2 regions of the Streptomyces sp. NPDC031554 genome follow, and region 2 is predicted to be linked to the other one. Evidence: riboswitches for the same ligand, from Rfam matches in the RefSeq annotation. Region 2 holds a riboswitch; the other holds the start of a gene.
The links. Region 2 has a riboswitch for glycine ahead of gcvT (glycine cleavage system aminomethyltransferase GcvT). Riboswitches for the same ligand answer to the same signal wherever they lie in the genome.
Positions count from the first base shown of each region.

Region 1: it holds a riboswitch for glycine, as region 2 does, so the genes downstream of both, gcvP (aminomethyl-transferring glycine dehydrogenase) here and gcvT (glycine cleavage system aminomethyltransferase GcvT) in region 2, are expected to answer to the same signal.

Region 1 covers NZ_JBVIKX010000013.1:8,573-19,909, forward strand. Annotated here, with positions in the region: gene ACZ5FU_RS28345 (MerR family transcriptional regulator) at 1-368, shown strand, start outside; gene ACZ5FU_RS28350 (DNA polymerase IV) at 424-1,845, shown strand; gene ACZ5FU_RS28355 (nucleotidyltransferase domain-containing protein) at 1,939-2,412, shown strand; gene ACZ5FU_RS28360 (PRC-barrel domain-containing protein) at 2,334-2,705, opposite strand; glycine riboswitch at 2,823-2,918, shown strand; gene gcvP (aminomethyl-transferring glycine dehydrogenase) at 3,100-5,985, shown strand; gene ACZ5FU_RS28370 (ABC transporter ATP-binding protein) at 6,050-7,222, opposite strand; gene ACZ5FU_RS28375 (ABC transporter permease) at 7,219-8,052, opposite strand; gene modA (molybdate ABC transporter substrate-binding protein) at 8,049-8,921, opposite strand; gene ACZ5FU_RS28385 (TOBE domain-containing protein) at 9,063-9,458, opposite strand; gene kdpF (K(+)-transporting ATPase subunit F) at 9,840-9,929, shown strand; gene kdpA (potassium-transporting ATPase subunit KdpA) at 9,938-11,337, shown strand, end outside.
Region 2 covers NZ_JBVIKX010000001.1:300,236-311,572, forward strand. Annotated here, with positions in the region: gene ACZ5FU_RS01275 (ABC transporter ATP-binding protein) at 1-339, opposite strand, end outside; gene ACZ5FU_RS01280 (ABC transporter permease) at 336-1,334, opposite strand; gene ACZ5FU_RS01285 (ABC transporter substrate-binding protein) at 1,445-3,244, opposite strand; gene ACZ5FU_RS01290 (ABC transporter permease) at 3,310-4,317, opposite strand; gene ACZ5FU_RS01295 (enhanced serine sensitivity protein SseB C-terminal domain-containing protein) at 4,646-5,446, opposite strand; gene ACZ5FU_RS01300 (enhanced serine sensitivity protein SseB) at 5,628-6,422, opposite strand; gene ACZ5FU_RS01305 (AAA family ATPase) at 6,952-7,620, opposite strand; glycine riboswitch at 7,797-7,896, shown strand; glycine riboswitch at 7,897-8,012, shown strand; gene gcvT (glycine cleavage system aminomethyltransferase GcvT) at 8,086-9,204, shown strand; gene gcvH (glycine cleavage system protein GcvH) at 9,341-9,718, shown strand; gene glyA (serine hydroxymethyltransferase) at 9,734-10,996, shown strand; gene ACZ5FU_RS01325 (L-serine ammonia-lyase) at 11,104-11,337, shown strand, end outside.

The DNA of each region.
Region 1 (11,337 bases), on a different contig from region 2:
CGCAGCGCCTGTACAGCTTCCGGGACGTGGTGGTCCTGAAGATCGTCAAGCGTTTCCTCGACACCGGGGTCTCGCTCCAGAACATCCGCACCGCCGTCCAGCACCTGCGTGAGCGCGGCTTCAGCGACCTCGAGCGGATGACGCTGATGAGCGACGGCGCCACGGTCTACGAGTGCACCTCCCCGGACGAGGTCCACGCGCTGCTCCAGGGCGGGCAGGGCATCTTCGGGATCGCCGTCGGGGTGGTGTGGCGGGATGTCGAGAGCGCGCTGTCCCAGCTGCACGGAGAGCGTGTCGACACCGGGGAGACACTCGTCGGGCCCAACCCGGCGGACGAGCTGGCCCGCCGGCGCAACCGGGCGGTCTGACGGCCCCGGCGGCCGTACGGCCTCGTTGTCAGTGGCGTGGTGCAGCATCGGAGATGTGAGAAACGCGCCCACCGTCCTGCATCTCGACATGGACGCCTTCTTCGCCCAGGCGGAGCAGGCGTCCAAGCCGAGTCTGCGCGGGAAGGCGGTGGTCGTGGGGGGTCTCGGACCGCGAGGAGTGGTGGCGACCGCCTCGTACGAGGCGCGGGTCTTCGGCGTGCACTCGGCGATGCCCATGGCGCAGGCCCGCCGGCTCGCCCCGAACGCCGCCTACCTGGTGCCGCGGGGCGCCTTCTACCGCCGGATCAGCGACCAGGTCATGGCGCTGCTGCGGGCCCTGTCGCCGTTGGTGGAGCCGCTCAGCCTGGACGAGGCGTTCGTGGATCTGGAGGCCGGCGAGGCGGCCTGGGACAGCGAGTCGGCGCGGCTGGCCGGGGTGCGGCTGCGCGCCGACATCCGGGCGGTCACCGGGCTCACCGGTTCGGTGGGGCTGGCCGCCTCGAAGATGCTCGCCAAGATCGCCTCCGAGCAGGCCAAGCCGGACGGCCTGGTGCTGATCGAGCCGGGCACCGAGCGGTCCCTGCTCGCGCCGATGCCGGTGCGGACGCTGCCGGGGGTCGGTCCGGCGACCGGCGACCATCTCAGGCGGGCCGGGATCACCACGGTCGGGGAGATGGCCGAGGCGGGGGAGGACGAGCTGGTACGGCTGCTGGGCAAGGCGCACGGGCACGCGCTGTACGCCATGGCGCTGGCCCGGGACGACCGGCCCGTGGTGGCCGAACGGGAGACCAAGTCCGTGTCGGTGGAGGACACCTACGACGTCGACATCCACGACCGGGTGCGGGTGGGCCTCGAGGTGCAGCGGCTCGCCGACCGGTGTGTGCGGCGGCTGCGGGGGGCCGGCCTGTCGGGGCGGACCATCGTGCTGAAGGTGCGGCGGTACGACTTCTCCACGCTCACCCGGTCGGAGACCCTGCGGGGGCCCACGGACGATCCGGCGGTGGTGCGGGAGGCGGCGGCGCGGCTGCTGGAGGCGGTCGACACGACGGGCGGTGTGCGGCTGCTCGGGGTGGGGGTCAGCGGGCTGGCCGACTTCACGCAGGAGGACCTGTTCGCGCAGGCGGCCGAGGTGCGGGCGGCGGACGTGCGGGCCGCGGGCCCCGAGGACGAGGCGTCCGAGGAGCCCGCGGTGGCCGAGGCGGTGCCCGTGGAGCACCGGTGGCGGCCGGGGCTCGACGTGCGGCACGCCCGGCTCGGCCACGGGTGGGTGCAGGGCAGCGGGCTGGGGCGGGTGACCGTGCGGTTCGAGACGCCCGGGTCGGAGGTGGGCCGGGTGCGGACGTTCCGCATCGACGACCCCCAGCTGGAACCGGCGGAGCCGCTGCCGCTGGTGCGGCGAGGACCGGACGGGGCACCGGCCGTGGACGAGGCCGCTCACGTGCCGACGGCGGGGCCGCAGCCGGGGACCGGCCGGTGACGGGATCGAGCGAGGCGGTGTGCGGTGGCGGACGGGGAGCGACGGACGGACCCCGCGGGGCTCCCGGCGGAGCGACGTGACGAGGCGCGTTCGGTGGTCCGGTGGGTCACCGCATGGGCCGCGGGACGCGAGGACGTCGTCGGGGTGCTGCTCGTGGGGTCCTGGGCGCGGGGTGCCGGACGAGCCGGCTCGGACGTCGATCTCGTCGTGCTGACGGCCGAACCGGGCCGGTACGCCGCCGAGGACACCCGGGTGCGCGAGCCGGCCCTGGGCGACGTGGTCCGCAACCGGACCCGAGGGCCCCTCACCGCATGGTGGTGTGTCACCGCCTGCGGTCTGGAGGTCGAGGCCGGCATCGGCCCCGCCGACCGGGCGCGTACCGATCCCGTCGACGCGGGCACGCGACGCGTCGTCACCGACGGGGCGCGACCGCTCCACGACCCGTGGGGACTCCTGGGGGCACTGGTCCGGGCGTGCGGCCGGTCCGCTCAGGTCTCCTCCGAGCCCGCCAGCCTGCCGAAGTCCCGGTCCGGGAGGGGCGGCGGGGCGGCCACGTCGAGGCCGTAGTGGTGATAGAGCTGGAGTTCCTGGTCGGGGGAGAGGTGACGGCCCACACCGAAGTCGGGGGCGTCCTTGATCAGGGCGCGGTCGAAGGGGACGTGCAGGGTGCCCTCGACCAGTTCGCTGGGTTCCAGGGGGACGAAGGCGTCCCGGCTGAACAGACCGGTGCGTATGGCCGCCCACTCCGGCACGCCGGTCGCGTCGTCGAGGTAGATCTCGTCGATGGTGCCGATCTTGGTGCCGTTCCGGTCGAACGCCTTGCGGCCGATCAGGTTGCGCGGATCGATGTCGGTCTGCACGGAACCCCTCCACGTGGTCGCAAACTCATCCCTCAGCACTACGAAAGAGCACATCGGCGGTCGCGGCCACTCGGAAGGAGGCCTCGTTGACCCCGCTGGTAGTCTGGCCGTGGCCGCTGACCCCGTGCGGGAGAGTCCTCCGGAGACCACCGGAGGCGCCGAAGGAGCAAATCCTCCCCGGAATCTCTCAGGCCCACGTACCGCACGGACGAGGTCACTCTGGAAAGCAGGGCGGGTGCCGACGGCGTCGACGGCTTCCGCCCTCACCGACGGTGAAAGCCGGGTGCCCTCGGGCGTCCGGTGAAGCTCTCAGGTTGAGATGACAGAGGGGGAGGCCGTCCGGGTACCCGCCAGTGGTGCCCCTCGAAGGTCGTGTGACCAGGAGGCCTCCGCAATGACCGCCCATCGCATTCCGCTCTCCGACCTCGAACAGGGAATCCCCTTCGAGCAGCGTCACATCGGACCCGACCAGGAGGCGCGGGCCAAGATGCTCGCGCAGGTCGGTTACGGCTCCCTGGACGAGCTGACCGCCGCCGCGGTCCCCGACGTGATCAAGAACGCCGACGCGCTGGACCTGCCGGGTGCGCGCACCGAGGCCGAGGTGCTGGCCGAGCTGCGTTCGCTGGCCGACCGCAACCAGGTCATGGACTCCATGATCGGGCTCGGCTACTACGGCACCTTCACCCCGCCGGTCATCCTGCGCAACGTCATGGAGAACCCGGCCTGGTACACGGCCTACACGCCGTACCAGCCGGAGATCTCGCAGGGCCGGCTCGAGGCGCTGCTGAACTTCCAGACGACGGTCGCCGACCTGACCGGGCTGCCCACCTCCGGCGCCTCGCTGCTCGACGAGGGCACGGCCGCGGCCGAGGCGATGGCGCTGTCCCGGCGGATGGGGAAGAACAAGAAGGGCCTCTTCCTGATCGACGCGGACGCGCTGCCGCAGACCATCGCCGTGATCGAGACGCGTGCCGAGCCGACCGGTGTCGAGGTCGTCGTCGCCGACCTGAGCGAGGGCATCCCGGCCGACATCGCCGCGCGGGAGATCAACGGCGTGCTGGTCCAGTACCCGGGGGCCTCCGGTGCCGTGCGCGACCTCAAGCCGGTCATCGACCAGGCGCACGAGCTGGGGGCGCTCGTCACCGTCGCCGCCGATCTGCTCGCGCTGACGCTGCTGACCTCGCCCGGTGAGCTGGGCGCGGACATCGCCGTCGGCACGACGCAGCGGTTCGGGGTGCCGATGGGCTTCGGCGGGCCGCACGCCGGTTACATGGCCGTCCACGAGAAGTTCGCGCGCAGCCTGCCCGGACGGCTGGTCGGCGTGTCCGTCGACGTGGACGGCAACCGGGCGTACCGGCTGGCGCTGCAGACCCGTGAGCAGCACATCCGCCGGGAGAAGGCGACCAGCAACATCTGCACGGCGCAGGTCCTGCTCGCCGTCATGGCCGGCATGTACGCCGTGTACCACGGTCCCGAGGGCCTGCGGGCGATCGCGCGGCGCACCCACCGCTACGCCTCGCTCCTGGCCGCCGGGCTCACCGCGGGCGGCGTCGAGGTCGTGCACGGTTCCTACTTCGACACGCTGACCGTGCGGGTGCCCGCGAAGGCCGCCGAAGCCGTCGCCGCCGCCCGGGACAACGGCGTCAACCTCCACCTCGTCGACGCCGACCACGTGGCGGTCTCCTGCGACGAGACCACCGGGCGGGCGCAGATCGACGCCGTGTGGCGGGCCTTCGGGGTCGAGGGCGACATCGAGGCCCTCGACGCGGCCGCGCAGGACGCCCTCCCCGACGGGCTGCTGCGCCGCGACGAGATCCTCGCCCACCCCGTCTTCCACCAGTACCGCTCCGAGACCGCGATGCTGCGCTACCTGCGCAGGCTGGCCGACCGCGACTACGCGCTGGACCGGGGCATGATCCCGCTGGGGTCCTGCACGATGAAGCTCAACGCGACCACCGAGATGGAGCCGGTCACCTGGCCCGAGTTCGGGCAGCTGCACCCCTTCGCGCCCGCCGGGCAGGCGCGGGGCTACCTCACGCTCATCCACGAGCTGGAGGAGCGGCTCGCCGAGGTCACCGGGTACGACAAGGTGTCCCTCCAGCCGAACGCCGGGTCGCAGGGCGAGTTCGCCGGACTGCTCGCCGTGCGCGGGTACCACCGCGCCAACGGGGACGAGCAGCGGACCGTGTGCCTGATCCCGTCGTCGGCGCACGGCACGAACGCCGCGAGCGCCGTGATGGCCGGGATGAGGGTCGTCGTCGTGAACACCGCCGAGGACGGCGAGATCGACGTCGAGGACCTGCGGGCGAAGATCGACAAGCACCGCGACGAGCTGGCGGTCCTGATGATCACCTACCCGTCGACGCACGGGGTGTTCGAGGAGCACGTCGCCGACATCTGCGCGCAGGTGCACGAGGCCGGCGGTCAGGTGTACGTGGACGGTGCCAACCTCAACGCGCTGGTGGGGCTCGCCAGGCCCGGGCACTTCGGCGGCGACGTCTCGCACCTGAACCTGCACAAGACGTTCTGCATCCCGCACGGCGGCGGCGGTCCGGGCGTCGGCCCCGTGGCCGTGCGGTCGCACCTGGCGCCGTACCTGCCCAACCACCCGCTCCAGCCCGAGGCCGGGCCCGCGACGGGGGTGGGGCCCGTCTCGGCCGCGCCGTGGGGCTCCGCGGGGATCCTGCCGATCTCGTGGGCCTACGTGCGGCTCATGGGCGGGGAAGGGCTGAAGCGGGCCACGCAGGTGGCCGTGCTGTCCGCCAACTACGTCGCCAAGCGGCTCGAACCGCACTACCCGGTGCTCTACACCGGTCCCGGCGGACTGGTGGCGCACGAGTGCATCATCGACCTGCGTCCGCTGACGAAGGCGACCGGTGTCAGCGTGGACGACGTGGCCAAGCGGCTCATCGACTACGGCTTCCACGCGCCGACGATGTCGTTCCCCGTGGCCGGCACGCTGATGATCGAGCCGACCGAGTCGGAGGACCTGGCGGAGCTGGACCGGTTCTGCGAGGCGATGATCGCGATCCGCGCGGAGATCGAGAAGGTCGGGTCCGGTGAGTGGCCGGCCGAGGACAACCCGCTGCGGGGCGCCCCGCACACGGCGGCCGCGCTGGGCGGCGAGTGGGACCACGCCTACACGCGCGAGGAGGCCGTCTTCCCGGCCGGGGTGTCCGCCGCGGACAAGTACTGGCCGCCGGTGCGCCGGATCGACCAGGCCTTCGGCGACCGCAACCTGGTCTGCTCGTGCCCGCCGCTGGACGCGTACCAGGACTGATCCGGCAGTCGCCGTCGAGGCCCCCGTCCGTGCAGGGCGGGGGCCTCGACGTGCCCGGGACGGTTCAGGCCGGGTAGGCGTGCGTCTGGATCGCCTTGACCGTGGCCCACACGGTGGCGCCGGGACGCAGGTCGAGTTCCGCGGCGGCGACCGTGGTGAGGTCGGCGGCCAGGGGGAGTTCACCGGTGAGGTCGGCGCGGATCTGGTCGCCGTGGGTCTCCAGGCCCGCGACCTCGCAGCGCCAGAGGTTGCGGGCACTGGACCCGGTGGGGCGGTCGCGGTGGAGGGTGACCGCGCCGGGCGGGAACGCGACGAAGACCGGCCCGGTGAGCACCTCCGTGGTGGTGAGCGCGGGACCCGTCTCGAGGCGCACGGTGTGGCCGTCGGCCCGGCCGCGGTAGAGGTTCAGGCCGACGAGCCGGGCGATGTAGTCCGTGCGCGGGTGGCGGGCGATGTCGGAGGGGACGCCTTCCTGGACGACCGTGCCGTTCTCGACGACGACCAGGCGGTCCGCGAGGACCATGGCGTCGAGCGGGTCGTGCGTGACGAGGACGGCGACCGCCTCGAAGTCGGCGAGATGACGGCGGAGCCGGGCGCGCACCTCCAGGCGGGTGCGGGCGTCCAGGGCGGCGAGGGGCTCGTCGAGCAGCAGCAGCCGGGGACGGGTGGCGAGGGCGCGCGCCAGGGCGACCCGCTGGGCCTGGCCCCCGGAGAGCCGGCGGGGTCTGGTGCCTGCGTGCTCGGCGAGGCCCATCCGCTCCAGCCACCGTGCCGCCAGGGCACGCGCCTCGGCCTTGCTCGCGCCGTGGCAGCGCGGACCGAACGCCACGTTGTCCAGGGCGCTCAGATGGGGGAACAGCAGGTAGTCCTGGAAGACCACGCCGACCGGGCGGGCCTCCGGCGGCGTACGGTCCAGCACGCGGCCGTCCAGGCGGAGCCGGCCGCCGGTGAGCGGGACGAGGCCGGCGAGGGCGCGCAGGGCCGTCGTCTTCCCGGCGCCGTTCGGGCCGAGCAGGGCGACGACGTCGCCGGGGGCGGCGCTCAGCGCGATGTCGAGCCGGAAGCCGCCCCGGTCGACGACGAGACGGGCGTCGAGACCCTCGGCGGCGCCCGTGCCCGTCCTCGTGCTGCTGCCGTGGTCGCGGGTGTCCGGCGTGGAGCGGGACGGGACGGTGTCCGCCGGGGGGCCGGAGGCGTCCTTCGGGTGGCCGTCGGACGCGTGGTCGGGGGTGCTCATGAGGCGGTCATCCAGCGGTCGCGCAGACCCGCCAGTACGGCGACGGAGACGGCCAGCAGCACGAGGCTGAGGGCGATGGCGGCCTCCGGGTCGTTCTGCAGGGCGAGGTAGACGGCGAGCGGCATGGTCTGGGTGCGGCCGGGGAAGTTGCCCGCGAAGGTGATCGTCGCGCCGAACTCGCCCAGCGCGCGTGCCCAGGCCAGCACGGCGCCCGCCGCGATGCCCGGCGCGATCAGGGGCAGCGTGACCCGGCGGAACGCGGTGAAGCGGGAGGCGCCCAGGGTGGCGGCCGCCTCCTCGTAGCGGGGGTCGGCGGCGCGCAGCGTGCCCTCGACGCTGATGACGAGGAACGGCATCGCCACGAACGTCTCCGCGAGCACCACGCCGGTGGTGGTGAACGGCAGGGTGATGCCGAACCAGGCGTCCAGCCACTGTCCGACCACGCCGTTGCGGCCCAGGGCGAGCAGCAGGGCCACCCCGCCCACGACCGGCGGCAGCACCAGCGGGAGCGTCACCAGGGCGCGCACCAGACCGCGGCCGGGGAAGTCGGTGCGGGCCAGCAGCCAGGCCAGCGGTACGCCGACGACGAGGCTCAGGGTGGTCGCCGACGTGGCGCAGACCAGGGACAGCCGCAGGGCCTGCCACACCTCGGGGCTGGTCAGCTGCCCGGGCAGGCTGTGCCAGGGCGCCCGGACCAGCAGGGCGACCAGGGGCAGCAGCAGGAAGGCCAGGCCCAGGAGGGCGGGCAGCAGCAGGGCGAAGGGGACGCCGGTGCGGATCCGGCCGGGCCGCCGGTCGCCCTCGTGGTGGTCAGAGGCGTGGGGCGTCACGGCTTCAGGAACCCGGCCCCGGTCAGCGCCCTCCGGCCCTCCGCGGAGCGCACGAGGGCGACGAAGGCCTCGGCGGCCGCGGCGTTCCGGGAGCCCTTGAGCACGGTGATGGGGTAGTCGTTGACGGCGTCGGCCGACTCGGGGAAGTCCACGCCCTTCACCTTGTCACCCGCCGCCCGCACATCGGTCCGGTACACCACCGCGGCGTCGGCCTCCTTCAGCTCCACCTTGGTCAGGGCGCTCTTGACGTCCTGTTCGTAGGAGACCGGGGTGAGGTCGAGGCCGGCGGCGTCGAGGACCTTGCGGGCGGCGGCGCCGCACGGGACGGTCTCGTCGCACAGGACGACCTTGAGGCCGGACTTCGTGAGGTCCTTCAGGGTGGTGATCTTGTCGGGGTCGCCCGGCAGGGTGGCGATCTCCAGCTGGTTGCGGGCGAAGGTGACGGGGGCGGAGGCGTTGTCCCCGGCGTCCGTCACGATCGCCATGGTCTTGGTGCTGGCGGCGGCGAACACGTCGGCCGGGGCGCCGCCGGTGATGCTCGCGGCCAGGGTGTCGCTGCCGCCGAAGCTGAGGGCGACGTCGATGCCGGGGTGCGTCTTCTCGAACTCCTCGCCCAGGGCCGTGAAGCTCTCCTGGAGGGAGGCCGCCGCGAAGACGGTCACCGTGCCGGACAGCCTCGCCGGGCCCGACGCGGAGGAGCCGGCCCCGGAGGAGGTGTCGTCCGAGGAGGAGCAGGCGCTCAGCACCAGCAGCGCGGCGGCCCCGGCGCCCGTCAGGCGCAGCGTGCGGCGGGCCCGGCGGGCGGTTCGGGTCGTCACGGTGCGCTCCTCGGTGTCGTCGCGGTCCCTCGAACGGGCGCGTGCCGACATGATAATGCCGCAGATGCGAGGAGTGGGTCGACTTTCGCTTTGTACGAGCGGCGCCAAAGCGGGACGGAGGTTCGCATGTGCGAGGCGCTGTGATGTGCGAGGCGCCAGGGTGCGCAAGGTGCCGGGACGCGCGGGCGCGCGTCAGGTGCGGTCGATGTGGACGTTGGTCGACTTCACGCGGGCCGTGGCCTCCATGCCGACCTCCAGGCCGAGTTCCTCGACGGCCTCGCGGGTCAGGAGGGAGACGAGCCGGTGCGGGCCCGCCTGGATGTCGACCTGGGCGGCGACGTCGCCCAGCTTGATCGCGGTGACGATGCCGGGGAACGCGTTGCGGGCCGAGGTGTAGGAGGGGGCGTCCTCCTCGCCGCCGGACCCGGCGAGCTCCACCGAGAAGGCGGCGAGATCGGCGCCGTCGATGAGGCGTCGTCCGGTGTCGTCGCGGTGCGTCGGTACCCGGCCCGCGTCCGCCCAGCGGCGTGCGGTGTCGGGGCTCACGCCGAGCAGGCGCGCGGCCTGGCCGATGGTGTAGGACTGCATGCCGGTCACGATAGGGGCAGGCGGGGCCGGGGGAGCGGCCGGGCGGCACGGGGGACGGACGTGGCGGGGAGGGCCGTCACCGCGCGGTGGCGTCAGAGGCGGTGCCGAGGGCGGCGCCAGGGCGGTGCCGGGGTGACGCAAGGGGTGGCGCCGGGGGTGGCGTAAGGGACCCGTCAAGGCCGGGCGCGGCGGCGTATGAGAGCCGTCAACGGCGGCCGGTTCCGGTCACGGCGGCTGTTTCCTGTAATCGTCCCTGTCCGACCGGGCCTCGACCCCCGGATCCCCACCCCAGGAGCTCACGATGGCCGATCCGGCCTTCGTCGCCATCACGCTCGCGGTCTTCGCGCTGGTGGCCCTCGTCGCCAAGGGGGTGACGAAGCTGTGACCGCCGAGAATCTCGTCGGCCTCGTCGCGGCCGTCTCCCTGCTGGGCTATCTCGTCCTCGCCCTGCTCTTCCCCGAGAGGTTCTGAGAAGCCGCATGGGTCCCGTACTCGCCGGCGTGCTCCAACTGCTCGCGCTCGTCGCGGCGCTGGCGCTCGCCCACGTCCCCCTCGGCTCCCACCTGGCCCGGGTCTACTCCTCCGACCGCCACTGGCGGGTGGAGAAGTGGATCTACAGGGCCATCGGAGCCGATCCCGACACGCGGATGGGCTGGGCCGCGTACCTGCGCGGTGTGCTCGCCTTCTCGGCCGCCGGGGTCCTGTTCCTGTACCTCCTCCAGCGGATCCAGGGCGTGCTGCCGCTGTCGCTGGGCTTCCGGTCGATCGAACCGGACCAGGCGTTCAACACCGCCGTGTCGTTCGTGACCAACACCAACTGGCAGTCGTACTACGGCGAGCAGGCCATGGGCCACGTCGTGCAGACCGCCGGCCTGGCCGTGCAGAACTTCGTCTCCGCCGCGGTGGGCATCGCGGTGGCCGTCGCGCTCGTGCGCGGTTTCGCGCGGTCCCGCTCCGGTGAGCTGGGCAACTTCTGGGCCGACCTGGTGCGCGGTGTCGTGCGCGTCCTGGTGCCGCTGGCGTTCGTCGCCGCCGTCGTGCTGGCCGCGTGCGGCGTGATCCAGAACTTCTCCGGCATCCACGAGGTCGGTCAGTTCACCGGCGGCCCCCAGCAGTGGAACGGGGGCGCGGTCGCCTCGCAGGAGGCCATCAAGGTGCTGGGCACCAACGGGGGCGGCTACTTCAACGCCAACGCCGCCCACCCGTTCGAGAACCCGACGCCCTTCACCAACCTCTTCGAGATCTTCCTGATGCTGGTGATCCCGGTCGCGCTGACCCGGACCTTCGGCCTCATGGTCGGCTCGGTGCGGCAGGGCCACGCCGTCCTCGCGGCCATGGGCGTCATCTGGGCCGGCTTCACCGGCCTGATGATGTGGACCGAGTTCGCGCACCACGGCCCGGCGCTCCAGCTCGCCGGCGGGGCGATGGAGGGCAAGGAGGTCCGCTTCGGCGTCGGTTCCTCGTCGATCTTCGCGGTGTCGACGACGCTCACCTCGACCGGCGCGGTCGACTCCGCGCACTCCTCCCTCACCGGTCTCGGCGGCGGCCTCACCCTGCTCGGCATGATGCTGGGAGAGATCGCGCCCGGCGGTACCGGCTCCGGTCTCTACGGCATGCTGGTCATGGCGGTCGTCGCGGTGTTCGTCGCCGGCCTGATGGTCGGCCGCACCCCCGAGTACCTGGGCAAGAAGATCGGCATCCGCGAGATCAAGCCGGCGGCCCTGTACATCCTGGTCACCCCGGCGCTGGTGCTGGTGTTCACCGCCCTCGCCATGGTGCTGCCGACCCCGGCGAACTCCCTGACGAACAGCGGCGCCCACGGGTTCTCGGAGATCCTGTACGCCTATACGTCCGCCGCGAACAACAACGGCTCGGCCTT
Region 2 (11,337 bases):
GCGCAGCTTGCGCACGTGGTCCGGGTCGGCGGAGAGCAGCTCGGTGCCGTCCAGCCAGATCTCGCCGGAGATCTGGGCCTTGCGCTTGCCGTACTGGCCGGCGGTGTGCAGACCCATGATGCCCAGCGAGGTCACCGACTTGCCGGATCCCGACTCGCCCACGATGCCGAGGGTCTTGCCCTTCTCCAGCTGGAAGCTGAGCCCGTCGACGGACTTCACCAGGCCGTCGTCGGTCGGGAAGTGCACCTTCAGGTCGCGCACTTCGAGGAAGGCGCTCGGCGCGGGCGAGGCGGCGGTGGGTTCGCCCACGGCCGCTCCGCTCTTGCTGAGGTCGGTCATGTGAGCCTCACTCGGGGGTCGATCACGGCGTACAGGATGTCCACCACGAGGTTGGCGACGAGCACCGCGAGGGAAGTGATCAGGGTGACACCCAGGATGACGGGCAGGTCCTGGTTCTTGATGGCGTTGAGGACCGCCTGGCCGAGGCCGGGCAGGTTGAACGCCGTCTCGGTCAGGATCGCGCCGCCGATGAGGGCGCCGAGGTCCATGCCCAGCATGGTGAGCAGCGGCGTCATCGTGGAGCGCATGGCGTGCTTGCCGATGACGACCCGCTCCTTGAGGCCCTTGGCGCGGGCGGTGCGGATGTAGTCCTCACCGAGGATCTCCAGCATGGTGGCCCTGGTGATGCGCGCGTACATCGCCGCGTACAGGAACGCCAGGGTGACCCAGGGCAGGATCATTCCGCCGAACCAGCCGGAGAAGCTCTCGTCCAGCGGGACGAACTGTCCGTCGAACAGGTCCATTCCGTACACGAAGATCGACAGCGCGACCATGCCGGTGAAGTAGATCGGGAGGGAGACGCCCGACAGCGCGATCACCATCGCGCCGCGGTCCCACAGGCTGCCCCGCTTGAGCGCGGAGAGCACACCCGCCGAGACACCGAGGAGCAGCCACAGCACGGCGGCGCCGAGCGCGAGGGCCAGCGTCACCGGGAAGCGGTCGGTCAGCACCGGCCAGACGGCCTGCTCACTGCGGAAGGAGTAGCCGAAGCACGGCGCGGCGCAGTTGATCGAGTCGCCGCCGCCGGTGTAGGTGCGTCCGGCGAAGATCCCCTTGAAGAACTCCCAGACCTGGGCGTAGATCGGGTCGCCCAGACCCAGTTTCTCGCGCACACCCTCGACCGCGGCCGGGTCGGCCTGCTTGCCCACGAAGCTCAAGGCGATGTCGACGCCGGCCCACTTGGGGATGAGGAAGAAGATGCCGAAGACCACCATGACGATGACCACAAGCATCACTGCGGCGGCGAACAACCGCCTGATGAGGTAAGCGAGCACAGCTCTCGGCCCGCCGCGGACCGCGGGCCACCGGAGGTCGTCCGGTGGCCCGCGCTCACGCTGCGCCGGCCTTCACCTGCCTTTCGTGCCGTTCGGCGGGTGTGCCGGGACTACTTCTTCGGGTTCTTCAGGCCGAGGTTCACGAAGTCGTACTGACCGCTGTAACCGTCGGTGGTGTAGACGTTCGCCAGGTTGTCCGAGCGCCAGTTGATGAACTTCTCGAAGACGAAGGGCAGGTAGTACGCGCCCTCCATCACCTTGTGGTTGATCTCCGTGGCGATCTTGGTCTTGCCGGCGTCGTCCAGGGTGGTGACGTACTGGGCGAACAGGCCGTCGATGGCCTTGTCCTTGATGAGCGCGTAGTTGTTGTTACCGCTCTCCGCGATGTACTTGCTGTTCCACAGCGGCAGACCGAAGCCCTGCACGGACGGGAAGTCCGGGCCCCAGCCCATGATGATGATGCCGTAGCCCTTCTTCTTCACGTTCGAGGGGCTGCCGATGATGCCGGCGGTCTGCGAGCCGTCGTACTGGTCGATCTCGGCGGTGATGCCGATCTTCTTCAGCGAGGCCTGCAGGGACTGGGCCGTGGCCACCTCGACCGGCTTGTTGTTGCGGACCGCGATGGTGGTCTTGAAGCCGTTCGGCTGACCGCAGGCCTTCAGGGCCGCCTTGGCCTCGGCGACGTTGCCGCTCTTGTTGTCACCGGCGAGCTTGTACGGGTCGTACTTCTGGCCCTCGGCGCCCGGGACGGACGGCGGCAGCATGTTGGTACCGATGTCGCCACCGGCGATCGGGCCGCCACGCGCGGTCTGGAGCGACACGTGGTCGGCGCCCAGGATGACGGCCTTGCGGCACTCGAGCTTGTCGAACGGCGCGACGCTCTGCGGGAAGACCGCGTAACGCACGTAGCCGGAGACCGGGTTGTCCAGGTTGGCCTTGTGCTGCTTCAGGGCGGTGGTGCGGCCCTGCGGCGACATGCCGGTCTGATTCAGGTCCAGGTCCAGGTCACCGCTCAGCAGACGCTGGTCGAGCTGGTTGGCGTCCGAGAAGAACTTGATGGTGATCTCGTCCGGGTAGGCCTTGCGGACCGGGTCCGAGGCCTGCTTCCAGTTGGTGTTGCGGACGAGCTTGAGGTCCTTGCCCGGGCTGTAGGACGCGAACTTGTACGGGCCCGAGGAGAACGGCTTCAGGCCGTACTTGGCCTTGGTGTCCATGTCCTGGCGGACCGGCGAGGCCGAGACCAGGGCCAGCATCTCCTCGAAGTCCGAGTTGGCCACGGGGAGCTTGAAGACGATGGTCTTGTCGTCCGGCGTCTCGATGGCCTTCAGACCGAGCTTGTCGGCGGAGGTGTCCTTGTAGGGACCCTTGTACTCGCCCTTGGGGTCGAGCACGTCCTTCAGGTACGTCGGACCGCCGGACAGGACGTCCTGCGCCCACACGCGCTCGATGCCGTACTTCACGTCCTTGGACGTGATCGGCTTGCCGTCCTCCCACGTGATGCCGTCACGCAGGGTGTACGTGTAGGTCTTGCCGTCGTCCGTGACCTTGGCGGTCTCGGTGGCAAGGTCCGGAGTGATCTCGGCGCCCGCGGCACCCGGCTCGGCCTTGTTCGTGACGAGCTGGCGGCTGTAGTAGCGCGCGAAGTTCCACATCATGCCGTAGTAGCCACGCGTGGTGTCCCACGAGTCGGCGTCCTGCGCGGCACCGAACTTCAGCGTGCCGCCCTTCTTCGCGGCGGACGCCTGGGCGACCTTGTTGTTCGCGGCGTCGAAGCCGGCGGCACCGGTCTTCGAACCGTTGTCGCCGTCGTCCGAACCGCCGCCGCACGCCGCCGTGGTCAGCAGCGCGGCGACCGCGGCAGCAGCGGCAATAGCCTGCTTCCGCCGCCCTGAGGTGCGTTGGGTAGTCACGATCTCGGATCCTCCGGATAGATGAGAGACCCCGTGTAAGTGCCACGGGACAGTTGAGGTGCGGCTCAGCGAGAGGCCTTCGGGTCCAGCGCGTCCCGCACGCCGTCGCCGAAGAGGTTGAAGGCGAGAACGGTGATGAAGATCGCCACGCCCGGAACCACCATGTACATGGGGTCGGACTCGTAGTAGTCGATCGCGCTCGAGAGCATCTGCCCCCAGGAGGCGGTGGGCGGCTTGACGCCCACGCCCAGGAAGCTGAGCGCCGCCTCGGTCAGGATGTTGGTGGGGATCATCATCGTGGTGTAGACGACGATCGGGGCGACGAGGTTGGGCAGCAGTTCCTTGAACAGGATGTACAGCCGTCCGGCGCCCAGCGATCGGGCGGCCTCCACGTACTCGCGCTCTCGCAGGGAGAGGGTCTGGCCGCGCACCACACGTCCGATGTAGGGCCAGCCGAAGAAGCCGATGACCAGGATCATCACGAAGACGCGCACGTTGGAGCCGGTGAGGCCCAGCAGGTCGCTCGGCATGACGGAGACCAGCGCGATGATGAACAGCAGCTGGGGGAAGGCGAGCAGACCGTCCATGACCCGGCTGACGACCGAGTCGACCCAGCCGCCGAAGAAGCCGGCGAGGATGCCCAGGACGGTGCCGAGGATCACGGCGACGACGGCCGACAGGAAGCCGACCAGCAGGGAGATCCGGGCGCCGTAGAGGATGCGGGCGAAGATGTCGCGGCCGTTGACCGGCTCGACGCCCAGCAGGTGCTCGCCGCTGATGCCGCCCAGGGAGCCCGTGGGGGTGCCGAACAGCGGGTCGATGAGGTTCTCGTGGTACTCGTTCGGGTCCTGGCCCAGGATCGAGGTGATCACCGGGGCCAGCAGCGCGACCACGACGAGGAGGAGCACCACGATGCCGCCGGTCAGGGCGAGCTTGTCCCGCTTCAGGCGCTCCCAGGCGATCCGACCCAGGGAACGGCCCTGTACGGCCTTCGCGTCGGCGGTGGCCACCGCCGCTTCCTCGGCCGGGCTCGGGGCCGCTTCCGCGGTCGGCTCGTGCAATGGTGCCGTCATCTGGCAGGGACCCCTCTCAACCGGCGGTAGCCGGCCCACACTTGCCGCTGTAGCGGCGTGATCAGTCCGTCGTACGCAGGGGTGAAAGCACCCCTGATGCGGGAGTCTTCAACGCTTTGGCGATCTGTAGCCAGAGTTGAAGGGGAATGGATGCGTAAACGTGATGCTCTCAGGAGGATTCCGTTATCCGGACGGTGGGTAACGGGGGGCGGACGCCCACGAGTTATGGCATAACCATCCATAAACGGACTTACCGCACCGATCTACGCGCGAAGATTCACTGAGCCGACGCGTCGGGCCGACACCCGGAGACGGACGGCGGACCCCATCAGCGACGGCCGGCCGGCGGGAAGCCGTAACCGCCCACGGGGGGCTGCGCGGGCGGCGCCGCGGGGGCGTGCGCCTCACGGTCGTAGAAGGGGCGGACGTGGGCGCGCATCCACAGGACCACCGGGTCGTAGTCGTCGCTCATGGCGACCGTGGACACCGGCAGTCCCTCCGGCACCGCGCCGACGGACTGCTGCATCATCGCCCGCACCGCGTCCACGGCCGGCGGGGAGGTGTCGTACACGTCGAGCCCGAGGGCGAGGTAGGGCGCGCCGAGGGCCGGCTGGACCCAGGCGCGGCGCAGGGAGCGCAGGGCCGGGGTGCGGTGGGCGTTCTGCGCGAGCAGGGCGTAGAACTGCGGGATCTCGATGGCCGGCTCGGACAGCCGCAGCGGCCCGGCCGGCTGGCGGTCCAGCCCGGTGGCGATCCGCCGCAGGTCGGGCCAGGGGATGCCGACGCCGCCGCCGGGGGCGTGCGGGTTGAGCCAGAGTCCGTGGTGGTCGGGGTAGAGGGTGCGGGCCGCGTCCAGCGCGTCGACCACCTCGTACGACCGGTTCCAGCCGCTCGCGGACAGTTCCTGGGCGGAGGTGACGCAGGGGGCGTAGCCGTGGCCCTCGACGTCCATCGTGCCGTACTGGGCGTCGGGGGAACCGGCCTGACCGTGCCACAGCAGCATCCACACCTGGCCGGTGCCCGGGGTCGCGAGGGCGCGCAGGAGTGCCTCGTAGGCGTCGTAGCGCCCGGGGGTCACCTGGCGCAGCATGTGCTCGACCTGCCCGGCCGCGATGCTGCTGGCGCTCACCTGTACCGCCCCTTCGATAAGTTGCCCCGCTTTCGGGAGACCAGCTTAGGTGTCTTCGCCGACAACGGGTCCCCCCGAGGGACCGGCTCGTCCGCCGCCGGCGGGACCGGCCCGGCGGGCGCCCACCGGGCCCTCGCGGCACCGCCGCCCGCCGGCGCGGACGCCCCCGTGCGGAACGCGTTCAGTGGATCCGGGAGTAGAAGGGCCGCACGTGCTCCTTCAGCCACCGGGCCACCGGGTCCTCCGTCACGTCGAGCAGGACGAGGTTGACCGGCCAGGGCGCCTGGACCCGGCCGAGCGCCCTGCCGAGGGCCTCCAGGGGCAGCGCCCGCTGATCGCCCTCCCACGGGGAGAGCTCGACGCCGACGAACAGCACGGGGTCGGCCGTCTCGATCGCGGCGAGGCAGCGGCGGGCGGTCAGGACGACGCCGGTCGCCTCGAACTCGGCGGAGGCCGCGGACAGGAAGTCCACCGGGTCGTCCTGCCAGTCGGGCTCGTGGAGACGGACCCGGCCGCCGCCGGCGGGACCGTCCAGCGGGGTGAGGCCGGCCCGGCACAGCTCGGCGACGGCCTCCGGGGGCAGCGGGATGCCGACCGTGCCGTCCGGGTTGACCAGGATGCCGACCTGCGGGGGCAGCCCGCGGGCGAACTCGACCGCCGGGGCGACGGTGTACGCCATGTGCGCGCCGACGACCTGCCGGAACTGTTCCTCGGAGCTGAACACGGGCACGTACGCCTGGCCCTCCAGCTCCAGGGTGGGCAGGTCCAGGGGGCCGCTGTGCGGGCCGCCTCCGGCGGGCAGCGGCACCCACAGGAAGCTGCGGCCGAGCACCTCCACGATCCGGCCGCCGGCCCCGGGCACGCCGAGGGAGGCGGAGAGCACCTCCTCCAGCTCGTTGCCGGGCCACCCGCCGTGCGGGTGGGGGTGCGCCTGTGCCGGGAAGTCCGCGGGGAAGTCCGCCGGGGGGAAGTCCATCTGCCTACCGCCTGCTGGGAACCACTGGATGTGGCTCGAAAGGCTATCGGGTACCGGCCGCGCCCCCGCCGTGCGCCGTCCGACGTCCACCGTCCACCGTCCACCGGACGTCCCGGAGCCGGGGGCGGCGGCCGGGGACGGTGGCGGTGCGGCGGCCGCGTGGCCGGGCCCGCGGGGCGGGTCCGGCGGGGCGGGTCCGACGACCGGGGACGCCTGTGCGGCGGCTCGGTCTCCGCGGGGCCCCGCACCCGCGGACGGCCCGGCGGCCGCGTGGCCGCCCCGCGGGGCGGGTCCGGCGACCGGGGCGGCGGGCTCGTGCCGCGGCTCGGCGGCCGAAGGTCCGCGGACCGGACCGCTGAGCCCCGCCCCGGGTGCCGCCCGCCGGCCGGACCCCCGGTCCCGCGCGGCGGCCCGGCGCTCGCGGGCCCCGGATGCGCACGGCACCCCGGCACCCCGGCGGCCGCAGGTGCGGAGCCCCCGGGCCCGCACGGCGATCGAGGGCCGCAACCCCGCCCCGGTCCGGCCCCGGTCAGCTCGTGAAGGCGATGCGGCGGAGGGTGTCGGCCGCGGCGCGGTCGAGGAGGACCGTCGAGCCGCAGCCCTGGGGGAGGCGGCCGCGCTCCGCCGCGCGCAGCAGGCGGGAGGCGGCCCGGCGGTGGCGGCGGAAGGCGTACCGGGAGACGCCCCGGCCGCGCTCGCGCTGGCCCTCCAGCGCGGTGTCCACGGTGACGTCGAGCAGCACGAGGTGCAGGCTGCCGCCGCGGCGGCGGGCCTCGCGGGCCAGCCAGGCGCGCACCCAGGCCTGCGTGCCGCAGTCGTGGACGACGACGCCCTCGCCGGTGCGCAGGGCGCGGCGCAGACCGGCGTAGTGGTCGAGGCGGACGAGAGGGCGGTAGAGGGCGTAGGGCAGGGCGCGCGGCATGCGGGCGTCCCAGCGGTCGCGGGTGTCCTGGGAGTCGATGCGCGCGCCCGCGACGGCCCGCCTCATCAGCGTCGACTTGCCGCTGCCGGGCAGTCCCGTGACCACGACCAGGTCGCGGGACGCGAACAGCAGGCCGTGCGGGCTGCGGCCGGCGCGGTCGCGCAGGTCGCGGACGACCGGCGCGGGGGTCGCACCGGCCGCCCCGGGGGCGGAGGCCCGCGGCTGCGCGGGCAGTGCGAGCGCCGGGCCGGTCCCGAGTCCCGTGGTCCTGTTCACCGTGTTCGTCCTCCCCTGGGGTCAGACAAGTCTTCTCCCCGTCGAGCGTAAAGAGAAGGTAATCCGGTCCGCCTCGCGTTTTCATGCGCTTACCGCCACAGGCCGGTTACAGATGCGGCCTGCCGCGATCGGCCGGGGCGTGCGATGATGGCCGCGCCAACTGCATACCGGCCGTTTGAATCCGCGCGGGAGAGTCCCCACCGACAGCATCGCTGGGGCGCCGAAGGAGCAAGTCCCTCCCTTGAATCTCTCAGGCCCCGTTACCGCGCGGGCGAGGCACATCTGAAAAGCGGGTCGCCCTCCGGCGGCTCCACCCAAGGTGCAAGCCGTGACCGACCCGTCCGCGGACGGTCACGGCGAACCTCTCAGGTTCCGATGACAGATGGGGAGGAACGACCTCTCCTCCCCCGCGCCCGGCTCCACCCGCGCGGGAGGGAGTCCATCGCCTTGGGAGACGAACGCCCGATGAGCAGCACCCCGCTCCGCCACACCGCCCTCGACGCCCTGCACCGTTCGCTGGGCGCGACCATGACCGACTTCGCCGGCTGGGACATGCCCCTGCGCTACGGCTCCGAACGCGACGAGCACCACGCCGTGCGGACCCGGGCCGGCCTCTTCGACCTCTCGCACATGGGCGAGATCACCGTCACCGGCCCGCAGGCGGGCGCCCTGCTGAACTTCGCTCTGGTCGGCGACCTCGCGGCCGTGGGCGTGGGCCGGGCCCGCTACACCATGATCTGCGACGCCGACGGCGGCATCCTCGACGACCTCATCGTGTACCGGCTCGCCGACACCGAGTTCATGGTCGTCGCCAACGCCTCCAACGCCCAGGTGGTCCTGGACGCGCTGACCGCGCGCGCCGGCGGCTTCGACGCCGAGGTGCGCGACGACCGCGACGCCTACGCGCTGCTCGCCGTCCAGGGACCGGAGTCCCCCGGCATCCTGAAGTCGCTCACCGACGCCGACCTCGACGGCCTGAAGTACTACGCCGGCCTGCCCGGCACCGTCGCCGGCGTCCCCGCGCTCGTCGCCCGCACCGGTTACACCGGCGAGGACGGCTTCGAACTGTTCGTGAAGCCGGAGCACGCCGTCGAGCTGTGGCAGGCCCTGACGAAGGCCGGCGAGGGCGTCGGCCTGATCCCCTGCGGCCTGTCCTGCCGCGACACGCTCCGCCTGGAGGCGGGCATGCCGCTGTACGGCCATGAGCTGTCGACCGCGCTGACCCCCTTCGACGCCGGTCTCGGCCGAGTCGTGAAGTTCGGCAAGGACGGTGACTTCGTGGGCCGCGCGGCGCTCGCCGCGGCCGCCGAGCGCGCCGGGACGAACCCGCCGCGGGTCCTGGTCGGCCTGGTCGCCGAGGGCCGCCGCGTCCCGCGCGCCGGGTACGCCGTGGTCGCGGGCGGCGAGGTGGTCGGCGAGGTCACCTCCGGCGCCCCCTCCCCCACGCTGGGCAAGCCGGTCGCGATGGCCTACGTCGACGCCGCGCACGCGGCACCGGGCACGCCGGGTGTCGGCGTGGACATCCGGGGCAGCCACGAGCCGTACGAGGTCGTGGCGCTGCCGTTCTACAAGCGCCGGAAGTAGAGACTGGCGCTCGGACCGCGCCGCGGCGGACCGCGGCCGGTCCCGCGCGTGACCCTGCGCACAGGTGCGCCGCTCACGCGCGTCCCCAGCAGTCCCCCTTCATCAGCACTCCCCCGCGTACAGGAGAATTCAGGCCATGAGCAACCCCCAGCAGCTGCGCTACAGCAAGGAGCACGAGTGGCTGTCGGGCGCCGAGGACGGCGTCTCGACGGTCGGCATCACCGAGCACGCGGCCAACGCGCTCGGCGACGTGGTCTTCGTCCAGCTCCCCGAGGTCGGTGCCGCGGTGACCGCGGGCGAGTCCTGCGGCGAGCTGGAGTCGACCAAGTCGGTCAGTGAGCTGTACGCGCCGGTCACCGGCGAGATCGCCGAGGTCAACCAGGACGTCGTGGACGACCCGTCGCTGGTGAACTCCGAGCCCTTCGAGGGCGGCTGGCTGTTCAAGGTACGCGTCACGGACGAGCCGGCCGAGCTGCTCTCCGCCGACGAGTACACCGCCTTCATCGCCGGCTGAGAGGTCGAAAGACGCATGTCTGTCCTGAACACGCCCCTGCACGAGCTCGACCCGGAGATCGCCGCGGCGGTCGACGGCGAGCTGCGCCGCCAGCAGTCCACGCTCGAGATGATCGCCTCGGAGAACTTCGCTCCGCTGGCCGTCATGGAGGCGCAGGGCTCGGTCCTGACCAACAAGTACGCCGAGGGCTATCCCGGCCGCCGCTACTACGGCGGCTGCGAGCACGTCGACGTCACCGAGCAGATCGCGATCGACCGGGTCAAGGAACTGTTCGGCGCCGAGTACGCCAACGTCCAGCCGCACTCGGGTGCCTCCGCCAACCAGGCCGCCCTGTTCGCGCTGGCCCAGCCCGGCGACACCATCCTGGGCCTGGACCTGGCGCACGGCGGTCACCTGACCCACGGGATGCGGCTGAACTTCTCCGGCAAGCAGTTCGACGTGGTCGCCTACCACGTGGACGAGGCCGGCCTGGTCGACATGGCCGAGGTCGAGCGGCTCGCCAAGGAGCACCGCCCCAAGGTGATCATCGCGGGCTGGTCGGCGTACCCGCGGCAGCTGGACTTCGCCGAGTTCCGCCGGATCGCCGACGAGGTCGAGGCGTACCTGTGGGTGGACATGGCGCACTTCGCCGGTCTGGTCGCGGCGGGCCTGCACCCGAACCCGGTGCCGTACGCGGACGTGGTCACCTCCACGACCCACAAGACGCTGGGCGGCCCGCGCGGCGGCATCATCCTCGCCCGGCAGGCCTTCGCGAAGAAGCTCAACTCGTCCGTGTTCCCGGGCTTCCAGGGCGGCCCCCTGGAGCACGTCATCGCGGCGAAGGCGGTGTCCTTCAAGGTCGCGGCCTCGGACGACTTCAAGGAGCGCCAGCGCCGTACGGTGGAGGGCGCGCGGATCCTCGCCGAGCGGCTGACCGCGCCGGACGCCCGGGAGGCCGGGATCAACGTCCTGTCCGGCGGCACCGACGTGCACCTGATCCTGGTCGACCTGCGCGAGTCGGAGCTGGACGGGCAGCAGGCCGAGGACCGCCTCCACGAGGTCGGCATCACGGTCAACCGCAACGCGGTCCCGAACGACCCGCGGCCCCCGATGGTCACCTCGGGCCTGCGTATCGGCACGCCCGCCCTCGCCACCCGCGGTTTCACGGCCGAGGACTTCGCCGAGGTCGCGGACGTGATCGCGCAGGCGCTCAAGCCGGCCCACGACGTGGAGGCGCTGAAGGCACGGGTCGTGGCCCTGGCCGACAAGCACCCGCTCTACCCCGGTCTGAACAAGTAGGTCCCGCTTTTCTACGGTTTTCCCTGGGGTGTCCCGCACACTGGTCAGTGGGCGGGGCATCCCACCGGAAAGCTTCTGCACCACCCCTTATTGAGGAGTCAGTCCCCGTGGCCATCTCGGTCTTCGACCTGTTCTCGATCGGCATCGGCCCGTCCAGCTCCCACACGGTCGGCCCGATGCGGGCGGCGCGCATGTTCGCGCGGCGCCTGCGCAACGAGGAGCTGCTGGCCTCCGTCGCCTCCGTGCGCACGGAGCTGTACGGCTCCCTGGGCGCGACCGGCCACGGTCACGGCACCCCCAAGGCCGTCCTGCTCGGCCTGGAGGGCGACTCGCCGCGCACG